Regions from separate parts of the Peribacillus sp. V2I11 genome, predicted to be linked through region 3. Evidence: riboswitches for the same ligand, from Rfam matches in the RefSeq annotation. Region 3 holds a riboswitch; each other region holds the start of a gene.
What was found. A riboswitch is a leader RNA that binds a small molecule or an ion and turns the genes downstream of it on or off. The one in region 3 is predicted to bind cobalamin.
Positions count from the first base shown of each region.

Region 1: it holds a riboswitch for cobalamin, as region 3 does, so the genes downstream of both, QFZ73_RS00015 ((2Fe-2S) ferredoxin domain-containing protein) here and QFZ73_RS11835 (ABC transporter substrate-binding protein) in region 3, are expected to answer to the same signal.
Region 2: it holds a riboswitch for cobalamin, as region 3 does, so the genes downstream of both, QFZ73_RS28905 (hypothetical protein) here and QFZ73_RS11835 (ABC transporter substrate-binding protein) in region 3, are expected to answer to the same signal.
Region 4: it holds a riboswitch for cobalamin, as region 3 does, so the genes downstream of both, metE (5-methyltetrahydropteroyltriglutamate--homocysteine S-methyltransferase) here and QFZ73_RS11835 (ABC transporter substrate-binding protein) in region 3, are expected to answer to the same signal.

Region 1 is NZ_JAUSYW010000001.1:784-8,721, forward strand. Features, by position in the region: gene cobJ (precorrin-3B C(17)-methyltransferase) at 1-1,274, opposite strand, end outside; gene QFZ73_RS00015 ((2Fe-2S) ferredoxin domain-containing protein) at 1,289-1,657, opposite strand; cobalamin riboswitch at 1,807-1,996, opposite strand; cobalamin riboswitch at 2,201-2,396, shown strand; gene QFZ73_RS00020 (hypothetical protein) at 2,380-2,538, shown strand; gene QFZ73_RS00025 (energy-coupling factor ABC transporter permease) at 2,573-3,316, shown strand; gene QFZ73_RS00030 (energy-coupling factor ABC transporter substrate-binding protein) at 3,318-3,629, shown strand; gene cbiQ (cobalt ECF transporter T component CbiQ) at 3,616-4,392, shown strand; gene QFZ73_RS00040 (energy-coupling factor ABC transporter ATP-binding protein) at 4,411-5,256, shown strand; gene QFZ73_RS00045 (YozQ family protein) at 5,370-5,588, opposite strand; gene QFZ73_RS00050 (alanine/glycine:cation symporter family protein) at 5,769-7,196, opposite strand.
Region 2 is NZ_JAUSYW010000001.1:1,924,747-1,930,869, reverse strand. Features, by position in the region: partial or broken gene QFZ73_RS29145 (ABC transporter substrate-binding protein) at 137-1,080, opposite strand; partial or broken gene QFZ73_RS28905 (hypothetical protein) at 1,084-1,629, opposite strand; cobalamin riboswitch at 1,788-2,006, opposite strand; gene QFZ73_RS09205 (AAA family ATPase) at 2,205-3,161, shown strand; gene QFZ73_RS09200 (DUF58 domain-containing protein) at 3,200-4,354, shown strand; gene QFZ73_RS09195 (DUF4129 domain-containing transglutaminase family protein) at 4,351-6,123, shown strand, end outside.
Region 3 is NZ_JAUSYW010000001.1:2,452,462-2,460,399, forward strand. Features, by position in the region: gene QFZ73_RS11820 (acyltransferase family protein) at 1-1,597, shown strand, start outside; tRNA gene QFZ73_RS11825 (tRNA-Arg) at 1,857-1,930, opposite strand; gene QFZ73_RS11830 (hypothetical protein) at 2,170-2,430, shown strand; cobalamin riboswitch at 2,611-2,785, shown strand; partial or broken gene QFZ73_RS11835 (ABC transporter substrate-binding protein) at 2,938-3,904, shown strand; gene QFZ73_RS11840 (FecCD family ABC transporter permease) at 3,867-4,922, shown strand; gene QFZ73_RS11845 (heme ABC transporter ATP-binding protein) at 4,929-6,401, shown strand; gene cbiB (adenosylcobinamide-phosphate synthase CbiB) at 6,398-7,363, shown strand; gene cobD (threonine-phosphate decarboxylase CobD) at 7,338-7,938, shown strand, end outside.
Region 4 is NZ_JAUSYW010000001.1:1,489,702-1,497,639, reverse strand. Features, by position in the region: gene QFZ73_RS07285 (ABC transporter permease) at 1-231, shown strand, start outside; gene QFZ73_RS07280 (ABC transporter permease) at 236-1,021, shown strand; gene QFZ73_RS07275 (acyl-CoA thioesterase) at 1,060-1,536, opposite strand; gene metE (5-methyltetrahydropteroyltriglutamate--homocysteine S-methyltransferase) at 1,533-3,839, opposite strand; cobalamin riboswitch at 3,986-4,177, opposite strand; gene QFZ73_RS07265 (potassium channel family protein) at 4,422-4,841, shown strand; gene bcp (thioredoxin-dependent thiol peroxidase) at 4,904-5,374, shown strand; gene QFZ73_RS07255 (aminopeptidase) at 5,386-6,495, shown strand; gene QFZ73_RS07250 (D-2-hydroxyacid dehydrogenase) at 6,644-7,588, shown strand; gene perR (peroxide-responsive transcriptional repressor PerR) at 7,745-7,938, shown strand, end outside.

The DNA of each region.
Region 1 (7,938 bases), 2.5 Mb from region 3:
TGTATTTCTTCTGCATAAGGAATGGATTCCGCTTTTTCACCATCACAGAAATCACAGGCTTTTAATGTCAGTACATCTCCAATCGGCGATAATAGAAAGTTTGCTGATTGCAATTTCCCTGTAATGACTTCCGGATCAGTTGTGGGAATCTTTAATATGATTTTATGATTTGGCGTGTATTCCATCGTTCCTTTTTCCCCGACAACTTCCGCAAGTGTCATCATTTGTTTGGGAGTGAATTGTTTATTCGCCACACCTGGACTAACGGCAAGTTCGAATACCGACTCCATTTTTTGCTGAACAATCGGCTTAATGGATTGTTGAACGGTTTGACCCTTGACTCTTGACAGGGCTTCCATTGCCATTTCAAAAGAAGCTGGCTTCTTTTCTGGTGCTTTTGTAAGTAATCCAACTCCTCCAGCAGACTCGGTAAAGGCTTCTTGATCTAATGCCCACGGTTCCGCTTCTTTTTGCAGGCGCTGATGCGGCTTCAATGTTTGCTTATCCGAATTCAAAGTATATTTCCTCTGATAGCCTCTTGGTGTGATGATTTTGTCATCATATAAAAAGGTGGATGAATTTCCAATAATGACGGTGGTCAACATTCCAATATCGTGATTCAACATATCTTTCAAATTGGTTATGACAATATCCTGTCTATCGCGATAAGCACTTTTCACCAACCCGACAGGTGTATCTGGCGAACGGTAGCGAAGGAGAATTTTCTGAGTTTCAACAATCTGCCTGGTCCGCCTGCCGCTGCGCGGATTATAAAGTGCAATGACAAAGTCTGCCATTGCAGCTGCCTCAACCCTCTTTGCGATCAGTTCCCAAGGAGTTAAATGATCACTGAGGCTAATCGTACACGAGTCGTGCATGACTGGTGCCCCAAGTAAAGATGCACAAGAGTTGATTGCAGAAATGCCGGGAATGACCTCAATGCCCACACCAGTTTCTTCTTTCCAGCCTTTTTCAATCAATACTTCATAAACCAACCCTGCCATCCCGTAAACTCCGGCATCTCCGCTGGAAATTACCGCAACTTTCTTTCCGAGCTCCGCTTGTTTCACCGCTTCCTGTGCACGTGATACCTCTTCAGTCATCCCCGTACTAATAATCGTTTGATCTGTAAGCAGTCCCTGAATGAGCTCAACATAAGTTTTATAACCAATGATGTAGTCACTTTCTTGAAGGGCTTCGACAGCACGTTTGGTAATGTGTTCAAAATTCCCTGGCCCAAAACCCACGACGAATAATTTACCGTTTGTACTCATTAAGACATCTCCTTTTACGCTTTGTTCTTCGAAATACCCGTATGAGCAGGAAAATCTGGATTAGGTGTCATTTCCCCATCATTGAATTGGTAGATCATACGTGGAACAAACTCCCCATCATCAATATGGCTGACAATCTGCCGACCGAAATCAGGCGTTTCCACTCGATACCAGTTTCCTTGGGGATAGGCAATCACAACGCAGGCATCCTTACATCTTCCGTTACACCGTGTCCTGGTTGTATGGATTTTCAAATCCAGTCCTTTGGAAGTAATTTCATCGCGAATCGCTTGGGTTACTTCTTCCCCGCCCTTTTTCATGCAGCTGCTCCCATTACAAATCAACAGATGCGTATTTGTACCCGTCAAGTTCCAAGTAGTCATCTTTTTCCTCCTGAATTCAGGGAAAAGGCAAAATAAAAAACCTTAACATAAGAGTCAAGGTTTAAAAAACTATATGAATGAGGAGCCCCAGGCAAGCATGCCCAATCTCCCAAAATCGTCATAGTCCTTTTACCTTTCCCTCCGAAAAGTATCATGCAATTTTAAAAGCAGGTTTCCTGGCTTACGCTTCATTTTACTTTGTCCCTTCCCGGCATCATGCCAGTGGCTATCGACAATTTCATCAGCGTTTACAGTAGCGGGGGCTGCATCGGGTTTTCACCGTTTTCCCTATTATCCCTTGGTTATTCACATAAGAGCACTTTTAAAATGAAATATTTGGTTTTATTATACATTTCTAACTAACTTTATCTATCATATAACAACTTTATCAAAATTCAATAGTTTATTCCGACTGTTTAGAAAAGTTTAATAGTGTAAAACCAGTTTCAACCCTTCCCTCGCAACAAACTTCGTCCCGAAAAAAAAAAAGATAGTGTAGCTGAAATTATTTCTTTATGGTACACTATACGAGAATTTTCAAAATAATTACATAAGTTTCAGGGTGTTGAATTCCACGGAATTCAGCTTAAAAGGGAAGCCGGTGAAAATCCGGAGCGGTCCCGCCACTGTATAGGGAAGTCCTAATACTTTAACTTTAATCCACTGTCAAATGAGATGGGAAGGATGTAATGGGATAATGAACCTAAGCCAGGAGACCTGCCATGAAGCGTGAAACTGTTTCAGCCTACGAGGATGGGTGTGCGGATCAGGCAGAAAGGCCCATGGTTGGTTTATGCTGCAAAATTCCTGTTCATTACGCACTTCTTTCCCTTGAGAGAAGTGCTTTTTATGTTGGGCGCCGCTTTTCTTCTAAAGATTGATCAGAAAAATTAAAAGTGTTGAAAGGAGAAAAGAATGAAAAGAACCAATTGGAAAATTCTTTATTTTGTCATTTTACTGCTTTTTGTCCCAAAACGGGCAATGGCCATGCATATCATGGAGGGCTTTTTACCCATTGAATGGGCTATATTCTGGTGGGCCGTGACGCTTCCATTTTTAATCTTGGGTTACCGGTCCATTAGGTCCAAAGTAAGGGAAAACCCAGAAACAAAAATGATACTTGGCCTATCGGGCGCATTTGTATTTATATTATCTGCCCTTAAGATTCCTTCCGTTACGGGAAGTTCTTCACACCCTACCGGAGTTGGATTGGGTTCCATTTTATTCGGACCATTGGCCATGAGTGTCGTTGGCTCCATCGTTCTGTTATTTCAGGCTGTTTTACTGGCTCACGGAGGATTGACGACATTAGGGGCCAATGCATTTTCCATGGCGGTTTGCGGACCTTTCATTGCTTACTTTGTCTTCAAGGGCGCTACTAAATTAGGGTGGTCTTTCTCTCTTGCCGTTTTCTTGGCAGCTGCTTTTGGAGATTTGGGAACCTATGTGGTAACTTCCGTTCAACTTGCTCTTGCTTTTCCATCCGAGGTAGGAGGATTCATGGCCTCTTTCAGTAAATTTGCAGGGATTTTTGCCCTGACCCAAATTCCCTTGGCAATCAGTGAGGGGTTATTGACAGTCGTCGTGATGAATTTCTTGAAAAAATACAATCTAGGCGAATTGAAATTGCTGCGAGTTTTATCTAAGGAGGCCCGTTAACATGAAAAAAAGTTTACTGCTGCTTTTCCTGGTCGTCATTCTTGCTACCATACCATTAATCACCCAACAAGGAACGGAATTTGGCGGTGCCGACGGCGAAGCTGAAGAAGCCATCACTAAAATCCAGCCGGAATACAAGCCATGGTTCAACAATATTTGGGAGCCGCCAGGTGCAGAAACCGAAAGCTTATTATTTGCGCTGCAAGCTGCAATCGGAGCTGGTTTCATTGGTTATTTCATAGGTGTAACGAGGCTAAGGAATAAGCTAACCAAACAAGAAATTCCCGAAAAATCGAAGCATGTTACTCATTGATAAATATGCCTATTTCAATGGGCTAAAGGATGTACATCCGTTGGAAAAGATGGTTTTTGCACTTTCCCTTTTGCTATTTTCGTTAACAGTAAGGGATATGACCGTTTCGCTCATCACTTTTACGGTGATAAGCGCTTTAATCATTTTTGCGGCAAAAATACCGCTTTCTTATTATCTTAAATTACTTCTATTACCAGGATTTTTTATACTATCAGGTACAATTACCATCCTTTTTTCTTTCACAAGTAAATTCACTTCGATATCGAATATATGGTGGTCCTGGAAAGTCGGGAATTGGCAGATATTCATCAGCGATGACAGCATCGGCACGGTGATCAATTTGATCACTGTCGTATTCGGCAGTATCAGCTGTTTATATTTCCTTACCTTAACTACACCCATTACCGACATCCTATCCGTGCTGCGAAAACTTAAAGTGCCTTCCTTATTGGTCGATTTAATAGAATTGACCTATCGCTTCATCTTTATTTTTTTAGATACAGCTATGGCGATTCACCAATCACAAGCTTCACGGCTGGGGTATGGTACGTTAAGGAAAGGCATTCGATCTCTCGGATTACTAATCTCATCATTATTTTTAGGAGTATTGCAGCGCTCTGGGCAATTGACGATGGCGATGAACGCAAGAGGCTATCAGGAGAACCTTTCCTATATCGAGGATACTTACACCTATTCCTCACGCAATTGGCTGATCGCGATTGTAATACTAGGAAGCTTAATCTTTATTAATGGATATTTGTAAATTGGAGGCAACCCAAGAATGGAAGAGCATATTTTTTATATAGAAGGCCTCACCCATCAATACGCAGATGGAACGTTCGCTTTAAAAGATCTTTCGCTAACGGTCCAACATGGTAAAAAGATTGCATTATTAGGCAATAATGGTGCTGGCAAATCGACTTTATTCCTCCATTTAAATGGTCTTTTACAACCTACAGCAGGTACAATCAGATTCAATGGCAAGAAAATGAAATATGACCGTAAAGCATTATTAACATTACGTAAGCAAGTCGGGATCGTTTTTCAAGATCCCGATTCGCAGCTCTTTTCCGCTAATGTACAACAGGATATATCGTTTGGACCGATGAATTTGGGATGGGATAAAAATGCAGTCCAGGAGAAAGTGAATTGGGCGATGGCTCAAACGGAAGTAACGGAACTGAAAGACAGACCTACCCATTTTTTGAGCCTTGGGCAAAAAAAACGTGTCGCCATTGCAGGGATACTCGCCATGGAACCCGATGTCTGGCTCTTGGACGAGCCTACCGCTGGATTGGATCCTTATTTCTCAAGACAGATCATGGCTCTGCTGGACAGTATCCACCACCCTGACAAAACGATAATCCTATCAACTCATGATGTTAACTTAGCTTATCAATGGGCTGATGAAGTCGTTGTCATGAACGATGGTAAGGTCATATACCAAGGGGATCCTATATCCGTTTTCCATGATGAAGACGTTTTGCTGCAGGCACATCTGGAGAAGCCGTGGGTTTTTGAAATGTTTCAAGCCCTCCTTCAATCAAGGAAACCTACAGAAAGGGACCTTTTCCCAAGAACGAAGGAAGAATTGCTTCAAAAGTTGGAGAGAGAAAGGATTTATTAATTATGTATCCCCTAGCTCTTGTTTCATCTTTCCAAAAGCTAGGGGTTCAAACCGATATATCTTTAAAATAGCAGGCGATAATTCTTGTTCCTAAAAAAACAAAAATCCTATTATTACTTTTCTTCCTCAGATCTTTCTTTTGCAAGCTCAATATCTCTTCCGTTTACATCATCAACCACTGCTTTTATTTCGCCTTCCGCATAAGTATCCGAGACTTGTTCGTGGGTTCTAGCCAGTCCAGAAGATAAAGGATCTTCCCGTTTATAATCACTGACATCATATATTCTTCCCGCGATTTCTGAAGATTCATTTTTTGATTGCTTGCTATCCATTTTTTTCACTCCTAGTTTTTAAATTGTCCAATCAGAGATTGACAGCAGTATTAAAGACAAAGGTATTTTGTGTAAAAAACGAAGCAATATTCAATAATGATAAAAAAGGAGGCAAAAGGCAAAAAAAGCTTACAAGTAAAATCCCCTTTCAAGGATTTTACTTGTAAGCTTAATGAGAGCTTAGCCCACCTTCTTCCCATCCACATTATCGGATGGGTCACCCCAGCATTCCACATTCTTCAAACCTTTAATATTGTTCACATGGAAGACAGGATTTTTCCCACTTTTCTTTTGCTTTTGATAATCCGCCAGTGCAGCAAAAGAGATCTTCCCAAGTAATGCTATCGCAATCAGGTTGATAATGGCCATAAGGGCCATCAGCAAGTCAGCCAGACCCCAAACAAAATCGAGTGAGGCAAGCGAACCGAATATCACCATCCCTACAACAGCAACACGATAGATGTTTAACCAAACCTTATTTTCATTGATGAAACCAATGTTCGACTCTCCATAATAATAGTTGCCCACAATGGAACTAAAAGCGAATAACAGTACGATAATGGCAAGGAAAATACCCGCCCAAGATCCCAATGCCGTTCCAAGGGCATTTTGGGTAAGAACGATTCCATCCGTTTCCTTCGAAGTATAAAGACCTGAAAACAAAATGATGAAGGCAGTCGAACTGCAAATGATGAGCGTATCTACAAAAACACCCAGGGACTGAATGAGCCCTTGCTTGACAGGATGACTGACATCAGCAGTCGCACCAGCATTAGGTGCACTACCCATACCGGCTTCATTTGAAAACAATCCGCGCTTGATTCCCTGCATCATGGCTGCTCCCAGTACTCCGCCAGCCACTTCTTTTATTCCATCGAATGCACTTTCAAAGATCAAAGCAAAGACACTCGGTAACTCGGTAATATTCATGATGATGATAATCAACGCCACTATCACATAGGCTCCTGCCATAATCGGAACGATGACTTCAGAGACCTTTGCAACCATTTTGATCCCGCCAAAAATGATGACAGCGGTGACGATAGCCAGGATGATTGCCGTAACCCACTTTTCAATCCCAAACGATTCGTTGAATGCGCTTGTAATCGTATTGGCTTGTACCGAGTTGAAAGCTAGTCCAAATGTAAGTGAAATCAACACTGCGAAAGTGATGCCCATCCAACGGGCATTCAATGCTTTTTCCATATAATACGCAGGACCGCCGCGGAATGCATCCCCATCCTTGACCTTATAGATTTGCGCAAGTGTACTTTCAATGAATGCGGAAGCAGACCCGATCAGTGCTATTAACCACATCCAGAAAACGGATCCAGGTCCGCCCATCGTGATTGCGATGGCAACACCTGCAAGGTTACCCGTTCCTACCCGCGATGCCGTGCTTATGCAAAATGCCTGAAAAGATGTTACACCTTTTTTATCCGCAGTGGCCCCTTCTCCCAATAGCCTGAACATTTCCCCTACCATTCTGAATTGGACAAACTTCGTGCGGACGGAAAAATAAAGACCCAATCCAATCAACATGATGATCAATATGGAAGACCATAACACATCATTTGTTTCACTAATAAATTTTTCTAACATCTCCATTAAAACAATCCCCTCTACTTCACTCAAAATATATTATAAAAACATATACAACTATAATTTGTTTCCCGATTCATTGGGGAAATAAACAAAGGAAGCCCATAAAAAAAGGAAATTCCAGAATGAATCTCCAATACAATAATATATTATATCCTAACAAACAATTTTTTTCATTCATGAATTGTTGGAATCAAACGATAAATATAATATTTCAGTATCATTTCCTTTAGATAATAATCTTTCTGACTCACTTCATTTAACATTCAATCCCAACGGGAGTTATTTTCTATTTTTATCCACATCATTATAAAAAAGTACTAAGGGGGTACTGTTAAAATTGAAAAACACAAGAAGATTTTGCTGTGCCTAACGTAAAATCAGTAGGCAGAGACTCATAAAAAAAAGGAGCATTTCAGCTCCCCCTACATAAAACTGTAACTTATTGCCTCAATAATATCAGGATCAATATAGGTTATCTCCCCTGTAGTATCTCTGATGATTCCTACCTTTTTCTCACCCTCTACAAAAGTAAATCCTTGTTTCTTATATATTTCAAAGTCTCTTTCTTCAACAGCTAATCAGTAGCAAATATATTCTCCATGTAAGCAATCTCATATTTAAACTTACCATAGTGGTCTGTATTAAATAACAAAAATTGACTTTATACTTTTCTAAATAAAGCATTTATAAGATCATGGAAAATTTTTAATCATCTCTAATGGAAAATCAGCATTACCTTTTTTAA
Region 2 (6,123 bases), 530 kb from region 3:
CATTTTAGCATAAACAAGACAGAAAGGAAGTTTATTAAGGATATACAGATCAGAAGGGAGTGGATTCATTGCCCTAATGACCGGAGCGGGAAAAGGAAAAGGATGCGCCAATTTATTGGCGCATCCTCCTTTCGTGTTATTTGAACAAGTCAGGATAAACAGTCTTTGCTGCGAGTTCAACAGCTTCCCCGATCCTTGGTCCAGGACGTGACATTTTCATCAAGTAAATGGACGTGATCGTTCTTCACCGCATCGATATCTTCCCAGCCTTTACGCGATTTAATTACACCAACAGCATCATCTGCATACTTGGCAGTGGTGATGATGGATTTAGGGTTCCTTTTGACGATTTCTTCATCAGATACCTTAACCCAGCCTTTTTGGTCATCAAAGATGTTTTTAATGCCGGCAGTATCCGGATTTCTTGTTGGAATGTTTCCGCTCCTGTTATATAGATTTCCGGAGCAGGGCTAACTTCAAAGTATGTTTGTTCCTTTTCATCTAAAGTTTCCACTTTTTCTTCGACACTTGTAATTAGGGATTTGATATCTTTCACTAATTCATCCCCTTTTTTGGCAACACCCATCACTTTAGCAATCTGCCTGATATCACCGTATACATCATCGGAATTTGCCGCAGATTTAATAATGAACACAGGGATGCCAGCATCTTCGAGTAGTTTCAGTGTCGCTTCATCACCAATGGTATAAGCTATGATGGCATCAGGTTTCAAGGCAATGATTTTTTCTGCATTAATATTAACAGAGTCTGAAACATGTTCGATATTCTTTGCTTCCTCTGGGTAATTATCGAAGTCTGTCACGCCAACGACTTTATCACCCTGTTCAAGGGCAAATAAAATTTCCGTATTGCTTGGCTGAAGTGAAACGACTTTTTCGGGGTTTTCTTGAATTTCATTTTCTTTCCAGTATCATCCGTAACGGTATAGTCTTTGATTTCTTCGGCCTTTTCAGTATCTTTATTATACGTTGCGGCTTGATCATCGTTCACTCCGCATCCGGTAAGGAAAAGGGTAAGCATCAGCATGGAAATCCAACTGAATCGTAGGATTTTCTTCATTATTTATTCCTCCGTTTTCGTTTTCATGGGTTTGGTTGGGTATGATTTTCTTATAATGGGAATCTCCTCGATCCCCTGTTGCTTATTGACGTAGACTGCCATCACGAATAATACATTTGCAAGCAAGTGGGCGTAATCAAAAAGAATTCCTGGAATTCCCCTCTCCAGACTTAACTTGTGTAAAGCACGCACGGACTTTTTGGCTTCACTTCGGCAAGTATGCAAAGTACATGCTGCGGTTGAGCCTTGTGGGAAGGACGAATGTTTCGATTCGATCTTTCACAAGGCGACATACCGGTCGTAGATTGCACTTAAACGGTCGAGATCATCGCCGGTAATGGCTAATTTCCTGCGAACTGAACCATTTAAATGGTAAGCCATGGGCAACAGTTCCATTAAGTCACGGTACACTTCGGGGACATCCTCAGTAAGCGAGGCGGCCATGCCGATTTGTGTCGTCAATGAGTCTGTGCGGATTTCAAAATCGACGGTTGATACGGACTCACGCATGTATGGGTAGCATAAAAAACGAAAGTCTTTCTTTGCCATAACTCTTCCTCCTTTTACGTATTGGGTGAATGTCCTCCGTATTGCTTATCCCGGCAAAACAAATAGCCGACCAAGAGGTTTGGTCGGCTTCGGGCATCTATGTATCTGTAGTAGAAAAAAGATGGGAGAGCCGTACAATCTCCTATCTTCCGAAGAGCATAATACGATGAAGGAAGGCAGGTCTCCTGGCTTGTGCGTCATTTTACTCTAAGAACCTTCCCATTTGGGTTAAATGGACTGTAATCGGGGTCGATTACATCCTCAAATAGTGGTATGCATCTTATTTCATTAGCACTTACAGTTGCGGAAACAGCTTCGGTTTTAAACCGAATTCCCTATTAAGCTGACAAGGCAGCACCTTTTCTCTGCAAGGTTCATATTCACTTAGCAACAGTTTACCGTACCCTTTTCATTAAGCCGCATTAATATTTTTAGACAAATTCGTTTATGGTTTACCGAATATCTAGTAAACTTACAATGTAAGGTTTAATTGGAGCTTAATGTAAAATGCGTGATATAGAAAACATATGAAATAATAGTGATAATGTGAATCCGTGAATCTCGGGAGGTAGAGAATGATTTATAAGCAGGTCAATCAAAAACTGGAAATGGTTCTGGGTAATATCGAAAAGGTGATTATCGGAAAACGGGATATAGCAGAACTAAGCATCGTGGCACTCCTTTCCGGTGGACATGTCTTATTGGAGGATGTTCCTGGTGTGGGAAAGACAGTCATGGTAAGGGCACTGGCAAAATCAATAGGTGCAAGCTTTAAGCGAATTCAATTCACACCTGATTTACTTCCTTCTGATGTTACTGGTGTTTCGATCTTCAATCCTAAGGAACAAGAATTCATTTTTAGGCCAGGTCCGATAATGGGACATATTATTTTAGCTGATGAAATTAACCGAACCTCACCGAAAACTCAGTCTGCATTGCTTGAGGCCATGGAAGAGGCAAGTGTGACGATTGATGGTGTCACAAGAGGATTGGAGAAGCCCTTCTTCGTAATGGCGACACAAAACCCGATCGAGTACGAGGGAACATATCCGCTTCCGGAGGCTCAATTGGATAGATTCCTATTAAAAATGAAAATGGGTTATCCAGGTGTGGAAGAAGAGATAGAGGTTCTTCAAAGGGCTCAATACACGGCACCGCTTGAGGAGCTGGAATCCGTCATCACCTTGGATGAATTGATAGAATTACAGGCTGAGGTAAAAGCGGTGATAGTGGATGACACAATAAAACGATATATTGTTGAATTGGCGAATCAAACACGTACACATGAAGGGGTCTATTTAGGGGTAAGCCCGCGTGGGTCGATAGCATTGATGAAGGCAGCCCAAGCTTACGCGCTGATCCAGGGCAGGGACTATGTTCTGCCGGACGATGTTCAATATTTAGTTCCATTCGTATTTTCCCACCGGCTTATTTTGAAACCTGAAGCGAATTATGATGGCTTCGATGCTGGAATGGTGATACATGAAATTGTCGCGACAACACAAGTGCCTGTGAAGCGGGCTGTGACCTAATGCGCAAATTCATCCACATTTTAAGGGGAAATATGAGTGTGATCGGACTTGTATTACTCATGACCGTTTCCTTTTGCTATGCAATGTTTCAAGGCGGTTTTGTCAGTTGGTTCATTTTTTATTCATTTTTGCCGTTTTCAGTGTACGCTTCGATCCTGCTGTTTTATCCGCTGCATGATTTTACCGTTGAGAGAAAGGTCAATAAAAGGGAATGCCAGGCCGGCGAATCTGTTGAGATAGCATTGACGTTTACCCGTAAAAACCGGCTCCCCCTATTATTTATGGTGGTAGAGGAGGAATTGCCTCAGGAGATGGAAGATAGGGGATTCCAAAGGAAAATAATTATCTTTCCGGGATTCAAGCGTACCTTCAGCATGTCATATACCTTGGAAAACTTGCAGCGCGGAGAGCATTCGTTTCAATCGATCCGCTTTTGGATTGGGGACTTTTTCGGGCTAGTCGAAAAGGAAGCGATATATAGTTCACCTTTGAAAATAACTGTTTTTCCTCGTTATCATGAGCTTGCCTACAGTGATCTTGATCGAGTGTTCAATCAGGGGGCAGTGGTTTCAACAAAGAAAACACAACGGGAGCATTCAGTGGTCTCGGGGGTAAGGGAATATCAGCCAGGCGATCAGTTGTCATGGATTAACTGGAAGGCGACTGCTAGAACGAGTGAAATCATGACGAAGGAATTCGAAGTGCAGAAAAACCGGGATGTATTCATCATGCTTGATGATAAGCCGTCGGATTTATTCGAAGAATCCATTGTAATGGCGGCTTCCATTGCACACGCCATGTTAAAGAAAGGCATGGAAATTGGGTATGCGAGTATGGGATCGAGATTAATCATACCGGCAGCGGCAGGCAATAACCAGAAACGAAAGATTCTTTACCGACTTGTTAAAGAAGAGCCAAGTGTTGTAAACGCATTGAACGAAAATGTCAGGAAGGGAATTCTTCCGGCAAATGCTGCTGTGATATTCATCGTTTCAGACTTAACCTTAGAAAAGGTGGACATATTGAGTGCTTTCCGGCCTAATCAGGGATTAATGGTATGTGTGAAGAAACAGGCAGATCTTACTGATCAGGAAAGGTTGTCAAGTTCTATAGCTGTTTCAAGGGGGATAAAGGTCAGCTTTTTTGAATATGGCCAACTAAAGTCTGACAGATCAGAGGTGATGGCAAAATGAATGTCACTACCGAAAAATTGGAAAAATTCATGCACGTCCTCATGCATGTATTTGGTCTGTTGTTGATTACTGAATGGTTAAGGCCTGTCGATAAACTCACCGATACAGGTAATATCATCATTTTTATCTTATTTTTGCTCTATTCCCTACTACTGCATTATTTCCGCATACATTGGTCAATCCGATTTATTCTCATTAGCGCTTATATAATGATTTCATTACAGTTCCTCCATTCAAAAGACGCTTTATTTCAATTGTCATGGCTGAAAGGATTCCTAGCGGATTTTAAGGGCAATCTTGGTTTTATATATGATGGAAATTGGGAGTTGATCAAAAATCCATTTCGAACGTTTCTATTTTTTGTCCTTCTTTGGCTTGTAACATATTTGATCCATTACTGGGTGATGGTGAGGCAAAGCATCTTTTTCTTTTTTATGTTAACGGTGATTTTTATATCTGTACTTGACACATTCACTCCTTATGTGGGGGACAAGGCAATGATTAGAATCATCATCATCGGGTTCTTGATGCTAGGCCTGCTGTCCCTGCTGCGACTAACGATACAGGAGAGGATTAAGTTTCCGATGGCTTCCATCAATAAGTGGATCTTGATGCTGACCGGCATGATATTGGTAAGTGTCCTTGTTGGTTTCGCTGCCCCAAAGCTCTCTCCGCAGTGGCCGGATCCGGTGCCTTATATTACTTCTTATTCTGATAAAGCGGGGAAAGAAGACGGTGGTTCGAAGCGTAAAAGTGTCGGATATGATGAAGACGATTCGGATCTTGGCGGTTCGATAGAGCCGGATAATTCCATCGTTTTTTATAATAATGCTCCTGCAGGACATTACTGGAAAGTCGAGAACAAGGATATTTATACCGGTAAAGGGTGGGTTTCCATACTGGAAATGGACTTTCACACTTTTTCCAACGGGCAGGATATGGCATCTTTAGATATTTACGACGTTCCTGAAGTGGTGAGGACAGAAGAAATGACGGCAAAAGTGTCCGTGACGGAATCATATTCCCATATCCTTCATCCGCAGTCCGGGTATTTAAAAAAGATTGAGGGCAAAAACGGGATGGATTTCAAATATTATCAGGGTATGGACAAAGTTATTTCTGAACAGGGTAATGGCGAACCACTGTCCATGAAAGAGTATGAGCTGGTTTATGATATGCCAAGTTTTGATATAGCTGAGTTAAGGAAGGTAACGGAACCCGACGAATCGATGGATTTATTAATGGGAAAAAACACGCAGCTTCCAGAGGGATTGCCAAACCGAATATATGAATTGGCATCCCGGCTTACAAGGAATGAAACGAATTGGTACGATAAAGCAAAAACCATAGAGGATTATTTTAAAGGTCCTGAATTCATTTATTCTAAGGACGATATTCCGTATCCGGAGGGCAATCAAGATTATGTCGATCAATTTTTATTCGAGACACAGATAGGGTATTGCGATAATTTTTCAAGTGCAATGGTCGTTTTACTAAGAGCCGCCAATATACCTGCAAGGTGGGTAAAGGGCTATACGGAAGGGGAAAAATCAATCCTTGATGGTGAATCCGTTTATAAGGTGACCAATAATAATGCACATTCCTGGGTCGAAGTTTATTTTTCAGGGATAGGCTGGGTTCCCTTCGAGCCGACAAAGGGTTTCAATGGGGAAGTTGAATTTTACGATTCGAAATTGAAGCAGGAAGTGATCAAGAACCCTGAAGAAACCCCAACTAATGAAGAGCAAACAAAGAAAGAGACCAGGGAA
Region 3 (7,938 bases):
TTTAGATTCCAGCCAAATGAAAACACCGGTTGAACACTTTTGGGCTTTGTCTATACAAGGACAATTTTATATAATCTGGTTTTTAGTATTCACTTTAATTTTAATGTTAATAAAAAAATATAAATTAGCTAAAGTTAAAGCATTAATCAATACTGTTTTAGGAATATTATTTGTTTCTTCTTTTATATACTCAATATATTTAACCTCTGTCAATCAGCCATGGGCTTATTTCATTACGATGACACGTGTGTGGGAATTTGCTTTAGGCAGTTTGCTCTGTATCAATTTATCATCCATTAAGGTAAATAAATATATTGCTACAGTGATAGGTTGGCTTGGATTAATCGGTTTAATTTTAACTGGAATAGTCTTCAATGTATCTGAAATGTTTCCGGGCTATATTGCCTTATGGCCAATGACCTGCGCATTATTCATTGTTTTGTCTGGTACACGCGATACAAAATATGGTGTCAAACGCTTTTTAGGTTCACCTGTAATGGTGAAGCTAGGTGGAATTGCTTTTGGAATCTACTTGTGGCATTGGGTATTATTGGAATTCTATCGTTATAATGTCCAAGAAACTCCAGGATTCATTGTTGGAACTCTTATTATTATTTCATCAATTGCCCTTTCTTTTTTAATGACAAAATATATAGAAGAACCAATCCGAAGCTCAAAGGAAAATAAATTCTCATTCAAGAGAATCGGGATTATGGGCAGTGTAAATGTACTCTTGATCGGATCTCTTTTGATTGGAGTATATATAGATCAAAATAAGCTGGAAAATAATATAACCGAAAAAAATTATCCAGGGGCGTTAGCTGTAAAAAAACCTGACGATATACCTGATCAAGAACCAATACCATCATATTCTGAAGTCTTTGATGATTTACCACAAGCGCATTTGGACGGCAGCAACCAAGGGTTAAAGGAAAGTGACTTAAAAATTGGGGAATATGGCGAAACTGAAAATTACGATGCTACTATTGCTCTGATTGGCAGTTCCCATTCAGAACATTGGTTAGGTGCCATATTAGAAGCAACAAAAGATGATAATTATCGTGTACTGAATATGACCCGTTCAGGTACACGTTTTTCAACAGGTTATTCGGATGATGATTTGAAAGGTATCTGGGTCAATAATGTTCTGGATTATCTAAAGGACGCAGATGTAGATCTTATCGTTTCTCACGCCACCGCTTCAGATACGCCTAATAATAAAATACAGCAACAAATGGTTGATCAGCTGCAGTATGTTAAAGATGAATATGGTATTGAAGTGTTAGCGGTACGTGATGATCCAAGATATAGTTTTAATGTACTGGAATCATTAGAAACGAATGGACTAGAAGAAACTACAAAAAAAATGAATTCAGCAGATAATCAAAAAGACGAAAGCTTTTGGAGACAATTTGAAAAAGAAAATAAATCATTGCATAAAATTGACTTAACAGATTACTTCAAGGTAAACGGTAAATTTCAGCCTATTATTGGTAATGTTATAATTTACCGGGACAATAGACATTTAACGAATACTTATTCTGAAAGTTTCGGACCCATTTTTGAAGAAAAAATCAACGAGATAGGCTTAGAGTGAAAAGTAAGTATAGCTAAAGGGAAATTTGTAAGTATAAATATTGGTTATCTTGTGATATGAAAAATCTGAGTTCTGTGTTTTACAGGGCTCAGATTTTTTGATATCCAAATGTCTTGATGAAGTAGTGGTTACTTTGTCTAATTTAGCTTTGAGACCTGCATTTTCCTCGATCCCATAAATCACTTGTTCTTATACCAACAGAAAAAACCCCTGCTACAACACGGAGGAACCGCATTATAACAGGGTTTATAAACTTTAGCGTCCCAGATAGGAATCGAACCTACGACCTACAGCTTAGGAGGCTGTCGCTCTATCCTGCTGAGCTACTGGGACATATATAAAAGTCGACGACTTATTTATTATATTTCTTATAGGCAAACTTTTCAAGCTAATAGCTTATACTTATGAAAAAAAATCCCCATAAATATTTAGCAGGCCACTAAGGTCTCGTATTCCTCCATTATCCATTAAGTGGAATGCTTTGCTATTAACTAATTTTCCGGTACTATTATACTGAAAAAAATTAGGATAATAATAGTGAAAAAGTGTATAGAGTTTTAAGGATGGTGGGATTGCTGGGGATTTTGATTCTACCTGGATGCTCACAAGGGATTTTAGAGAGTATAGGCACAAAGACGGCTGTACAGATTGCGGAAGATGACATTGAAGTGGTCGAAGCAGCTGAAAATATGACCGGGCAGGATTTGGAAGGCCAAATCGATACGGGAGACTGGATAACGGCCGAGTCCGCGGTCGAGCTCCGGTTGGCCAGTATAACGAAGAGAGTCTCATGTCAGAAGAAGCTGGATACAAGATGGCAGAGGGGGCTTTAAGGGACCTAGGGATGCATGCATCGAGTTCGGATTTCACCCGGGTCATCAGTCGAGGGGTTTGCTTCACTGATTGAAAATGCTTCAAATCCATTGAAGGTGGACGGGTCATTTCTAACTTGTTCAGAAAAATCATATAATAATCGATTCTTACATGGTGTATAATGAAGGCAGTGAAAATTATATACATATGAACGATTTGGTGTCTTAATGACTTAAAAGGGAAGTTGGTGAAATGCCAGCGCGGTCCCGCCACTGTATATGGGAGCTGACGGCTGTGTACCACTGTATGAGATATGGGAAGGTGCCGTTGACGATGACCATGAGCCAGGAGACCTGCCAGAATTCGTACACCTGTAACCTGCGCGGATGGGAAGGTGTGTGGCAGACCCTAAGAGTCCGTAATGATATTGTTGCCATGCAAGCATCTTCCGTTTAACGGGAGGTGCTTTTTGTTTTGGGGCATCTTCCGTGGGAAGAAATTAAATGAAAAGATTGTGGGGAATGAAAATGAAGAAAATTTTTGGTCTGATACTGTTGATGTTGCTTACTGCAGGCATGATGGTCGGCTGCAGTGACGCTACTGATGAAGGAAAAGAAAAACAGCAAACGAATCATGCTCGACATGAAGCTTTCCCGATTACGATTAAAGATGCAACAGGGGAAAAAGTAACGATAGAACAAAAACCGAAGAAAATCGTTTCGTTGATACCAAGTAATACGGAAGTGGTCTTTGCACTTGGTTTGGGAGAAAAAGTCATTGGTGTTTCCGACAATGATAATTACCCGGAAGAAACGAAAGAAATTGAAAAAGTTGGCGGAATGGAAATGAACACGGAGCTGATTGTCTCCATGAAACCTGACCTTGTTATTGCGCATGCATCAAGTGCCCATAATTCAAATGAGGGTTTACAGCAGCTTAAGGATGCTGGAATAGATGTCCTCGTAGTCAATGATGCACAAAGCTTTGACCAAGTCTATGAGTCTATTGAAATGATTGGACAGGCAACGGGAGAACATGATAAGGCAAAAGAAATCGTTGCGGATATGAAAACGAAGCTCAAGGATATCCAGGAAAAAGCCAAATCCGTAAAAGGAAGAGGATAGGAAGACCGTTTTAGTGGAAGTTTCGCCATCACCGGAAATATACACACCTGGAAAAAATACTTTCATGAATGAAATGCTTACTATTATTTCAGCTGATAATGCTGCTGCTGAATTGGACGGTTGGGCAAAAATTGATGAAGAATCGATGATTGCTGCAAATCCTGATGTCATCATTACAACGTATGGTTATTATACGAAGGATTCAGTAAGTGAAGTTACGGGCCGAAAAGGATGGCAAGACGTAAATGCTGTTAAGAATGGCCAAGTCTTTGATGTCCATTCTGACTTGGTGACCCGTTCCGGTCCACGCTTAATAGAGGGAGTAGAGGAACTTGCCAAATCAGTCTATCCGAACCTATTTGACAACTAAATGGACGTTTGCTTATTTGTTTGCGTTGTTATTTTTGTTATTCGCAATGACGATAGGCATTTCCTTTGGTTCGGTGCCAGTACCGATTCCCGTACTTATACAAATAATCGGCAAGGAGATTTTCCATTTACCGATTGCTGCTGATCCGGATGTCATGCTTACGAATATCGTGATGAACATCCGCTTGCCGCGTGTGTTGCTTGCGGGTTTGGTTGGGGCATCCCTTGCGATTGCGGGTGCGGCATTTCAGGGACTGCTCCGGAACCCGCTCGCTGATCCTTACACATTAGGTATTTCATCAGGAGCATCAGTCGGCGCCGTATTGACAATATTCTTGAATATATCACTGCCATTCATCGGTTTATATACTCTTCCGGCATTGAGCATCTTATGCTCAGTGCTCACGATGCTCTGCGTACTGACTTTTGCAAAAAAAATGGATCGATCGATGAAAGTGGAAACGATCATTTTAACAGGAATCATTATCAGCTCGTTTTTAAGTGCCTTCATTTCATTGATGATTGCGCTGACGGGTGATGAATTAAGACAAATCATCGGCTGGCTGATGGGAAGCGTTTCAATGCGCGGATGGAACTATATTGCAATCATTTTGCCATTTTTTATTATTGGTTCGTTGATCTTGATCATGAATACAAGTGAATTGAATGCGATGACTTTCGGGGAAGACCGGGCAAAACACTTAGGTGTGAATGTTAAGCGGCGGAAAATGTGGATCTTGATAGCCGGTTCGACATTGACAGGGGCAGCCGTTGCCGTTTCGGGGACGATTGGCTTTGTGGGTTTGGTCATTCCTCATTTTGTCCGAAAGATTTGGGGACCTGACCATAAACATTTGCTTCCGTTGTCCTTGCTGGTAGGAAGCGGATTCTTAATATTGGCGGATTTTGTAGCACGGTCGATCATTGCCCCATCGGAACTGCCGATCGGGGTGATCACCTCACTTATCGGGGCACCTGCATTTGCTCTGATTTTATTAAAGAGACGGAGAGAAGGGTAAAAACGGATGCTTGAAGTTAAAGGGTTAACAGGTGGGTATGACAACAAAGCTGTTTTGGACTCTGTCTCTTTTGATGTACATAAAGGGGAATTATTCGGGATTCTTGGTCCTAATGGCAGCGGAAAAACGACGCTTTTAAATATGCTTAGCGGGGTACTCGATTATAAGGGCGGAAGCATACGGATAAGAGGTAAGGATTTGAAGGATTATTCGTCTAAACAACTTGCACAGGTCATTGCTGTGCTCCCTCAACATTCCTCATTAGCTTTCTCCTATTCAGTAAAAGAGACGGTATCACTTGGGCGATATGCCCATCAATCAGGTTGGTTCCATAGTTGGTCCGCAGAAGATGAAACGATTGTCCAACGGGTTATGGAACAAACGGGAGTAGCTGATTTTCAGGATCTTCATTTTGAACGATTATCAGGAGGGGAGAGACAGCGGGTCCTGCTGGCACAGGCACTTGCCCAAGAGCCGGAAATCCTTTTTTTGGATGAACCTACGAACCACTTGGATCTTTCCTATCAAAAAGACCTTCTTGATCTAATGAGGAAAATGGCAGAAGAGCAGAAGTTGACCGTTATTTCAATTTTTCATGATTTGAATTTGGCTGGATTATATTGTGATCGGCTTATGTTGCTTGAAAAAGGGGAGATTCAGGTTGTTGATGTGCCGAATGAAGTGCTCCAACAGGATCGGATTCAGGGTGTCTATCATACGACGATCGAAAAATATCCACATCCCGCCCTTCCGAAACCGCAGATGTTCATCGTTCCGGAAAAGCATGGCCATGACACTATCCCATTGGAAATTGATGAATCTTATCTGACAGTTGGATCCGAGATGATTCAATTGGATTCTCCGATCCCGCTTAGAACGATGTCTTCTGGAGTGACTGGTTCGGGGACGGGCTGGCATAAATATTTTGTGAATAGGCACGTCCATCATGGCTATGATTGCGAGGATCATCATGTTGAAATGGCCGGCTATTTAAAAAAACATGGTTTTGAACCTCAGGAAACGGTAGGGATGATGACAGCTGTCTTTCTCGATACGGTTGCCTTCAAACTATTAAGAGCTGAAGATTTCTCTGTTTTTATTATCGTGACTGCTGGAGTAGGGAATGCCATCGATGCTTCTTTAGCTGACCGGCATTCTTGGAGTTCCGCTCCAGGAACGATAAATACATGGATATTCGTAAATGGGCATTTGGCAGAAGAGGCATTCATCCACAGCATAGTTACTGCGACCGAGGCAAAAGTAAAAGCGCTTCATGATCTGCATGTCTTGGATAAGGTGACAAATACATGTGCAACAGGAACATCGACAGACAGCATTTTGATTGCGGCAACTCAAAGAGGGGCAAAGCTTCAATATGCAGGCACCATCACTCCGTTAGGGAAGCTGATCAGCCGAGGTGTATATGATTGTACGGTGGAAGCATTAAAGAATAATCGGAAACGGATTGAGGATTTATGATTTACCATCATCTTTTAGCAGTTACGCTGGCGTTTTTCCTTGATCTATTAATTGGTGACCCGCCAAATTGGCCGCATCCAGTCAAATGGATAGGAACGATGATAAGCAAGTTGGATCTGGCATTCAATAGAGGAACATATAAGAAACGGAATGGACTTTTCATGTTGATCATCGTCTTATTGGTGGTGTTATTGATTACTGGTCTTACCGTCTATTTAGCTTATCGAATCCATCCGCTTTCAGGTATCCTTTGGGAAGCTGTTGTCATTTCTACCACGATTGCTCAGAAGGGCTTGAAGCAAGCTGGGATGGACGTTTGCCTTCCGTTGAGTGAAAGGGATTTTCCTGAAGCGAGGCTAAAGCTTTCCTATATCGTGGGTCGCGATACTGCTGATCTTGACGAATCCGAAATAGTCAGGGGCACCGTGGAAACCGTAGCGGAAAATACCAGTGATGGGATTACAGCCCCATTGTTTTGGGCAGCCATTGGCGGTGCGCCGCTCGCGATGGTATACAGGGCGATTAATACCTGCGATTCCATGGTAGGGTACAAAAATGATAAATATGGGCAATTCGGCTGGGCTTCAGCCAAGCTCGATGATATCGTCAACTGGATTCCCAGCCGCCTCACCGGGTTCCTGATGTTGCTGAGCTCGAAATCCGGCTATCATGGATTTGGTGCCAGATGGAAGATATTATTCAATGACGCAAAAAAACATCCAAGCCCGAATAGCGGGTGGTGCGAAGCAGGCGTTGCTGCCATTTTGGGTATACAGCTTGGAGGCCGGAATATGTACAAAGGAATTGTTTCCGACCGTGCGAGGATGGGAGTTCCACTTGTTCGATTGGAAGCAAAACATATACCACAAACGATTACCATCATGCATCGGTCATCTTTTCTATTTCTACTGATGCTATGGCTAGGGGGACTTATTCTTGACATTACCTTCTCATGGCTCTAATCCTCATTATCTTTACGAAGCACTGGAAATCAAAATGCCTGAATCGGTTCTCGACTTCAGTGCCAACATCAACCCATTGGGTCCGCCTTTACGCATAAAGGAACAGTGGTCTGGGTTTTTCGAAGGAATCCTTCAATACCCAGATCCGCATGCCATTGAACTGACAAAATCAATTGCAAAAAAAGAAGCTCTTCCTGAGCAATCCGTTTTGATGGGGAACGGTGGTGCTGAAATAATCATGTTGGTAGCGAACGGATTAGCCAATCAAAGGGTGCTAATCATTCAGCCGGCATTTGCGGAATATGCTGAAGCTTGTTTGGCAGCAGGATGTAAGGTCGATTTTCACCAGCTTGATGCTCCTGAGTGGCAATTGGACTTGGATCGATTGATTCCCCGATTACCCGAATATGATGCAATTTTCTTATGTACGCCTAATAATCCGACGGGTGTTTCTTTTAAGCGGGATGCAGTTAGGGAATTGATCATGGAATGCCAAAAAGCGAATTGCCTGGTTGTCCTGGATGAGGCTTTTTATGATTTTACGGAAGATGCCTTTAGTTATGCTTCTTTAATCA
Region 4 (7,938 bases), 960 kb from region 3:
GGTCTGCTGCTGCCCATCAGTTTCTATCCGATATGGGCGCAGGAAGTGATGAAATATTTGCCCTTTCAAGGGATCAGTTATGTACCAAGCATGATTTTTACGAACGGTTACAGTTCAGGCGAAATTGGCATGGCGCTTTTACAGCAGTTAATTTGGTGCATCATTCTCATAATACCGATTCAGCTTTTATGGATAGTCGCAAAAAAACAGCTGATTATTCAAGGAGGTTGACGGGATGTTTTATGTATCGATGTTTTTTCAATATGTGAGTCAATATATGAAAACAAGATTGCAATATAGAGCCGATTTCTTCATGGAAATCCTATCTGACCTGCTGAATCAGGTCGTGAATCTGGTTTTTATCTTAGTCGTTTTTGGACATACCCAATTTTTAAGCGGCTGGAGCCGTGAAGAAATCATATTCATTTATGGATTCTTCCTTATCCCATTCGCCCTTTTTTCTGCCTTTTTCAACATCTGGGATTTTAATGACCGCTATATCGTCAAAGGTGAAATGGACCGGATATTAACAAGACCGATACATAGCCTGTTTCAAGTCATTTTGGAAAGAATCGAGCTAGAAGCGTTATTTGGTGTTGTGACCGGTTTGATCATTATATTCTATTCGGGGATTTCATTGGATCTGCAGCTTGCGTGGTATGACCCGATCCTTTTCATCATTTTTGCAATAGGCGGGGCCCTCGCTTATGCAGCCATTTTCGTTGCGATTGCAAGCATTGGGTTCTGGTCGGATGCGAAAACATCCATCATGCCAATGATGTACAATATCGGGAACTACGGGCGCTATCCTGTTGATATTTATAATAATGTCATCCGTTTTGTCCTTACATGGGTGCTGCCATTCGCGTTTGTTGGTGTCTATCCGGCATCTTATTTCCTTAGAAAAGAAGAGTGGTATGCATATGCATTTGCCACACCTGTAATTGGGGTTGCCTTTTTCGTGATATCCGTTTTCATATGGAATCAGGGAGTGAAGAGGTACCGCGGGGCGGGGAATTAAAAAGACCCTTCAACAATTCATGTTGAAGGGGTTTTTGTTTAGTTCCGTTTTTTCTTTCTTTCAATATATCTTGCTTGTGCTTGAACATATTGCCGCTTTTCCTCTTCCGTTTCCGGCATGACCTGAGGTACGATTGTCGGCTTACCGTCTTCATCTATGGCCAGCATCGTTAAAAAAGCGCGTGCCGTAAGCTGTTTTTCACCTGTTAATAGGTTCTCACGCTCCACTTTCACGAATACCTCCATTGATGTGCGATGGGCACAGGTGACATAAGCTTCAAGGTTGATCGCATCCCCTGTCTTGATGGGGGCCAAAAAATCAAAAGAGTCGCTTGAAGCAGTCACAACGGGTTTTCGACAATGGCGCATAGCTGAAATGCAGGCTATTTTATCAACATATGCCATTACTTTTCCGCCAAAGATGGTATTGTGATGATTTGTATCCGGTGGAAAAACAAGGTCGGTTAAAAAAGTCCGTGACTGCTGTGTTGGATGGGCAACGTTCTTTTCAATCATTTGCCTGTTGGTTTAGCTAAAAAGTTTTCACGGACGATTTTTGCTGCTTCGACCATGTTTTTCAGGGAAGCGACCGTTTCCGGGATACCCCTTGTTTTCAGGCCGCAGTCGGGATTGATCCAAAACTGGTCTTTATCCAATACCTTGATGCCCCGTTCAATCATATCGACCATTTCTTCAACTGCCGGCACACGCGGGCTGTGAATATCATACACACCCAGGCCAATACCCTTTTCATATGTTTTTTCCTCGAATGCGGAAGCAAGCTCCCCATGACTACGGGATGTTTCGATGGAAATTACATCGGCATCGAGGGAGGAGATGACATCCATGAAACTGTTGAAGTCGCAATAGCACATATGCGTGTGAATTTGGGTTGTATCCTCCACGCTTGATGTGGATATCAAGAATGAATTTACAGCCCAGTTCAAATAATCGTCGCGATCGCTTTTTTTCAATGGCAGACCTTCTCTAAGTGCAGGCTCATCAACCTGAATCATTTTAATTCCAGCGGATTCCAATGCAATGACTTCTTTTTCCAAAGATAGCGCCAGCTGATAGCAAACATTCTCCCTGGAAATATCATCACGGACAAATGACCAGTTCAAAATCGTAACAGGACCTGTAAGCATTCCCTTAACCGTCTTCTTCGTCAGCGATTGTGCGTACACACTTTCCCTGACTGTCATCGGTTCGATGAAATGGATGTCGCCGTAGATGACTGGTGGTTTCACGCAGCGGGATCCATAGGATTGTACCCAACCCTTTTCTAGAAAAACGAAACCGCCTAACTTATGGCCGAAGTACTCAACCATATCCGTCCGTTCGAATTCCCCGTGAACGAGAACATCCAAACCGATTTCTTCTTGGATTTCGATCCACCTGCCGATTTCTTCGTTAACGAATGTTTCATATTGCGAAGCGGTCCATTCTCCTCTTTTGAATTTCCCGCGTGCTTGTTTAACTTCAAATGTCTGCGGAAAGCTACCGATCGTAGTCGAAGGAAGAAAAGGCAATTTAAAAAATTCCTGTTGTTTTTGGTAACGCTCTTTAAATGGAAGCTGACGGCCGGCGGTCCTGATTTTAACCTTTTCGACATTGGATTGTACAATCCCATGATTCCGTGCATTTGAACTTGCTAACGTTTGAACCGTAAACTTATTAGCGTCGACTTTTTCGGCGATTGCTTCAAAGCCTTGATTATTCCCTTTGACCAAGAGTGTGATTTCCTCAAGTTTCTCATCAGCGAAAGCAAGGGCCTCTTTCACTTCTTTTGAAAGGGCGGTTTCATTACGAACGGTCACTGGGACATGAAGCAGGGAACAAGAGGGCTGAAGCCAAATTTGGTCTTCGGCTACCTTTTTCTTAAGATTCTCGATCAATTGGATTTTTTTCGATAAATCAGATAGCCAAATGTTTTTCCCGTCAATCACACCTGCAGCAAGCACTTTTTCCTTCGGGAAACCGAATGCTTCAAGATTACTTAGATTCCTCCCTTTATCATGTACAAAATCAAGACCGATTCCTTGAACTTGTAATTCGATGACTTCTTGGTAATGTTCCACGGCATCAAAGTATGTTTGTAGCATGATGTTTAGGTTTGGTGCTGCTTCATTCAGTTTTTCATAGAGGTAAGTAACAGTTTGCATATCATCTTTGGAAATGGATGAAACAAGAGAAGGTTCGTCCATTTGAACCCACTTCACGCCTTCTTGCTCCAACTCCCGCAGGATTTGCGTGTATAAAGGAAGCAGGCTCAGGAGGATGCCAGGGATTTCTTGTTTATTGAATCCTTTGGAAAGGGAGATGAAAGTATAAGGTCCGATCAACACGGGCTTCGTTTCAATCCCTAGCTTTTCCTTGGCTTCCCGATATGCTGCAAGTGGCTTATTTTCTGTTAAAGTCAGCTGTGACAGTTTTAATTCAGGGACAATATAGTGATAGTTTGTATTGAACCATTTCGTCATTTCGGAAGCGACTTCATCATTGTTTCCGCGAGCCATTGAATAATAAACGGAAAGGGGAACGCTTCCGGCTTCATAAGCTGAATAACGTTCAGGAACAAGACCGAACATGACGGACATATCCAGCATTTGATCATAGAAAGTGAAGTCGTTGACAGGAATGATATCAATGCCTCGATTCTTCTGTTTTTGTAAGTTGCCTAAACGGATGGCTTTTAGTTGTGCCGTAAATTCTGCTTCATCGATTTTACCGGACCAGTAAGCTTCCAATGTACGTTTCCATTCACGATCTTCCCCGATTCGAGGGTAACCCAAACTACTGCTTTTCAAAATTCCCATCCTCCTACATTCATTTGATTGAACAATAAAAAAAGCATCCCTAACCGTCAAAAGAGATAGTTAGAAATGCTTAAAATAAAGAGGCATGCAGAATGCCCCTTACAATTATAAGGTCCCTAACACCTCCCTATCTCCCGTAGGTTAAAACAGTGTTGTCGAAATAGGCAGGTCTCCTGACTTAGGGAATATCATTAGCGGCGGGCCTTCCCGATCCTTTGATCAGTGGCATATTGGATGGCGCTAACATTCCCATTACAGTGGCGGGACCGTGCCGGAATTACACCGGACTTCCCTTTTAATCCTAATGAAAATTAGGAACCTATTTCCACATATGAAAATTTTGCAAAACCTGCCTTGATAACTGTTTGCAGGTAAAAGATTTATAAAATAAAAACTATTATAAAAATTTAGACAATCGTAACATATCCGACCAAAAGGGTCAACATGGAAAAAAGATTCGGGAAAAGTAACCGTTAAGTGGAAGTGTGGGAATAAGGATGAGGTCTGTTCCTAAAAAAGAATATATTGTTTGGACAGGGAGTATGTATAGAGGGAGTGGCGTTTTGAAATGGGGCGTGGGGGATGACTTTCTACATCTTGATTGCAGGCATCATTTTTTGCATGGTGATGAGCATTCGTACGTTATTTCTTGTTGAGTCGGGAGGAAAGAAATTTTCTCTGGAGGATATGCTGTGGCTTGGCAATTTATATGCGACGATATTAGTTGGATTTGCACTGATTTATTTATTATACGAGCTTCAGAATCATTCGGTGATTCTTGATATGGGCAATCGATTGGATGGCACTTTCTATGAACAGTTGAAGACTTCTTTTTATTTTAGTGCGATGACGATGTTTTCTGTAGGGTATGGAGATATAGCCCCGATTGGCATGGGCAGGATGATAGCTACCATTCAGGCTTTCATTGGGTATACACTTCCGGCAGCTTTCGTGATTCGGACGGTGATCGATCTGGAGCAGAAAGATAGGAGGGATAAATGAAAGTTGTGTTTCTTTCGATTATTGGGTACTCTTACCATAATGAAAGAAATGGAGGGTTCAATATGACTGTTAAAATTGGAGAAAAAGCACCTGATTTCAAACTCCCTGCAAACAATGGTGAAATGGTGTCCCTATCGGATTTTAAGGGGAAAAATATTGTTTTATATTTTTATCCAAAAGACATGACGCCAGGTTGCACGACGGAGGCCTGTGATTTCCGGGACCATAATGAGCAATTCGAGGAATTGAACGCGGTCATCATTGGTATCAGCCCAGATCCAGTGGCACGTCATGAAAAATTCATCGAAAAACATGGATTGCCTTTTCTGCTGCTGGCTGACGAAAATCATGAAGCGGCTGAATCATTTGATGTTTGGCAATTGAAAAAGAACTTCGGCAAGGAGTATATGGGCATTGAACGTTCAACTTTCCTGATTGATAAGGCTGGTAAGGTAGTCAAAGAATGGCGTAAAGTAAAAGTCAAAGGCCACGTCGAAGAAGCGCTTGAAACGCTTCGCGACCTCGAAAAATAAGGGACAGGCAGATGAAGGATGAGCGAATAACGAAGCTTGCAGCCAGGCTGATTCATCATTCGATACAATTACAGCCAAAAGAGAGAATCCTCTTACGGGGGCATATCAACACGAAACCATTATTGAAAGAGCTGATTGATGAAATATATAGAGTGGGTGCTTATCCATATGTAGAACTCGAAGACGATGAGATAAGCCGCCACCTGTTACAAGGGAATGTGAAGGAACAACTTGACACATCTTCGCAATGGGCCTTGAAGAAATATACGGATATCGATGCGGTCATCATCATCACAGGGGAAGAAAACGGTGTGGAAATGACTGATGTTCCCATCGAGAGGCACCGTCTTCAAGGAGAGGCAATGAAATCTCCCACTCTTTTCTATGTAAACAACCGACGTTGGGTCTTACTTAATTATCCCACCAACGCATCCGCACATAAAGCCGGCATGACCTTCGATAGGTACCAAGACTTCCTTTTGAACGTATGCACCATGGATTACGGGAAAATGGATGCGTCCTTGAAACCGTTAAAACATTTGATGGAACGAACTGACAAAGTCAGGATCGTTTCACCAGGGACAGATTTGGCCTTTTCCATCAAAGGTATGCCTGCCGTCATATGTGCCGGAAAAAAGAATTTACCGGATGGGGAAGTGTTTACGGCACCCATAAAAGATAGTCTCAATGGAAGGATATCATTTAACACACCCACAACCTATGAAGGAATCACCTTTAGTGACATAGAATTAAACTTTAAAAAGGGAAAAATCATTAAAGCGACATCCAATCGTGACTCTGAAATGAACCAAATTCTTAATATTGATGAAGGGTCCCGGTTTATCGGGGAGTTCGCAATTGGAATCAATCCATACATATTGGAACCTATGGACGATATCTTGTTCGATGAGAAAATAAGCGGGAGTCTGCACTTGGCTCTTGGACTTGCCTATGAAGAAGCGGATAATGGAAACCGTTCATCGATACATTGGGATATGGTCTTGATCCAGCGTCCGGAATATGGTGGTGGTGACATCTATTTTGACGACGTCCTGATCAGAAGGGATGGCGTTTTCATTTTGCCGGAATTACATGCATTAAACCCAAATTCTTTAAAATAAAGCCTTTTTTAATAAGGGTAAGGCTTTTGTCCAACTCAAAAAGGGGACACCTGAATATGCTTTATTAAGGGAATACCTCCTCAGAGAAAGTTGCGCGGGACACATAGAGCCCGTGTTTTTTTATGTTAATTAAAAGGGGAAGATAAACATGTTAATACTTTCAACTGTCATTCCGAATGAAGGCATCCAAACGAGGATGATGGAAGTTTTTCCTGAATTGAACTTCATTTATCAAAAAGGATGGACGGATGGTCCGCTTCGTGAAGCGGAAATCTTAATTACATATGGTGAAGACTTAACTGAAGAAATCATTGGGAAAGCGGCGAACTTGAAATGGATCATGGTCATGAGTGCAGGGATGGAATTAATGCCATTTAAAGCCATTGAGAAACGTGGCATTCTGGTGACCAACGCAAGAGGCATTCATAAAATCCCAATGGCCGAGTATACGATAGGGATGCTTTTGCAATATGAAAAGAAATTGAAACTGCTTATGAAGAATGAAAAGGAAGAACTTTGGGATAGAAAGATTGAAGTAGGGGAATTGAATGGCAAGTCCATGCTCGTTATTGGTGTCGGGGCAATTGGAGGTGAAGTGGCTCGTCTTGGGAAAGCCTTTGGGATGACGACGATGGGAGTGAACCGGAGCGGGAAACCAGTGGAATCCATCGATCACCTTTATTCCATGGATAATTTATTGGAAGCCATACCGGGAGCCGATTATATCGTATCAGTCCTGCCAAGTATGGATGAAACGAAGGGGCTACTGCAAAAAGAACACTTTAAAGCAATGAAAGAATCTGCAGTATTCGTGAATATTGGCCGCGGCGACCTGATTAACGATGAAGTGTTGATCGAAGCCCTGGATGCCGGGGAATTGTCTCATGCCATCTTGGATGTATTTGATCCGGAACCTTTAGGAAAAGGGCATCCGTTTTGGAGGATGGAGAATGTTACAGTCACACCGCATCTATCAAGTAAAAGCGGAGAATATTTACCAAGAACCTTTGACATATTCGAAAAAAACATGCGTGAATACATGAAAGCTGGAAAAGACTTCACCAACGTAATCGACTTATCTAGGGGATACTAAACTCAATGCAAAAATGGGAAAGATTCAATGTATTCATGAATAAACTAAAAAAGAATGGTTAAGCCATTGAATTATTGACAAATTCAACGCATAAAAGGTACACTATTTATAAATATTATAATTTAAGAATTCATACTTAATAAGAAAAAGAGGTGGATGACGGTGTCTGAAGTTCAGTTAAAAGAAGCGTTGGATTCCTTAAAAGATACCGGTGTAAGAATAACTCCTCAACGCCATGCGATACTTGAGTATTTGATAAGCTCCATGTCCCACCCTACCGCTGATGATATATATAAAGCGCTGGAAGGCAAGTTTCCGAATATGAGTGTGGCAACGGTTTATAACAACCT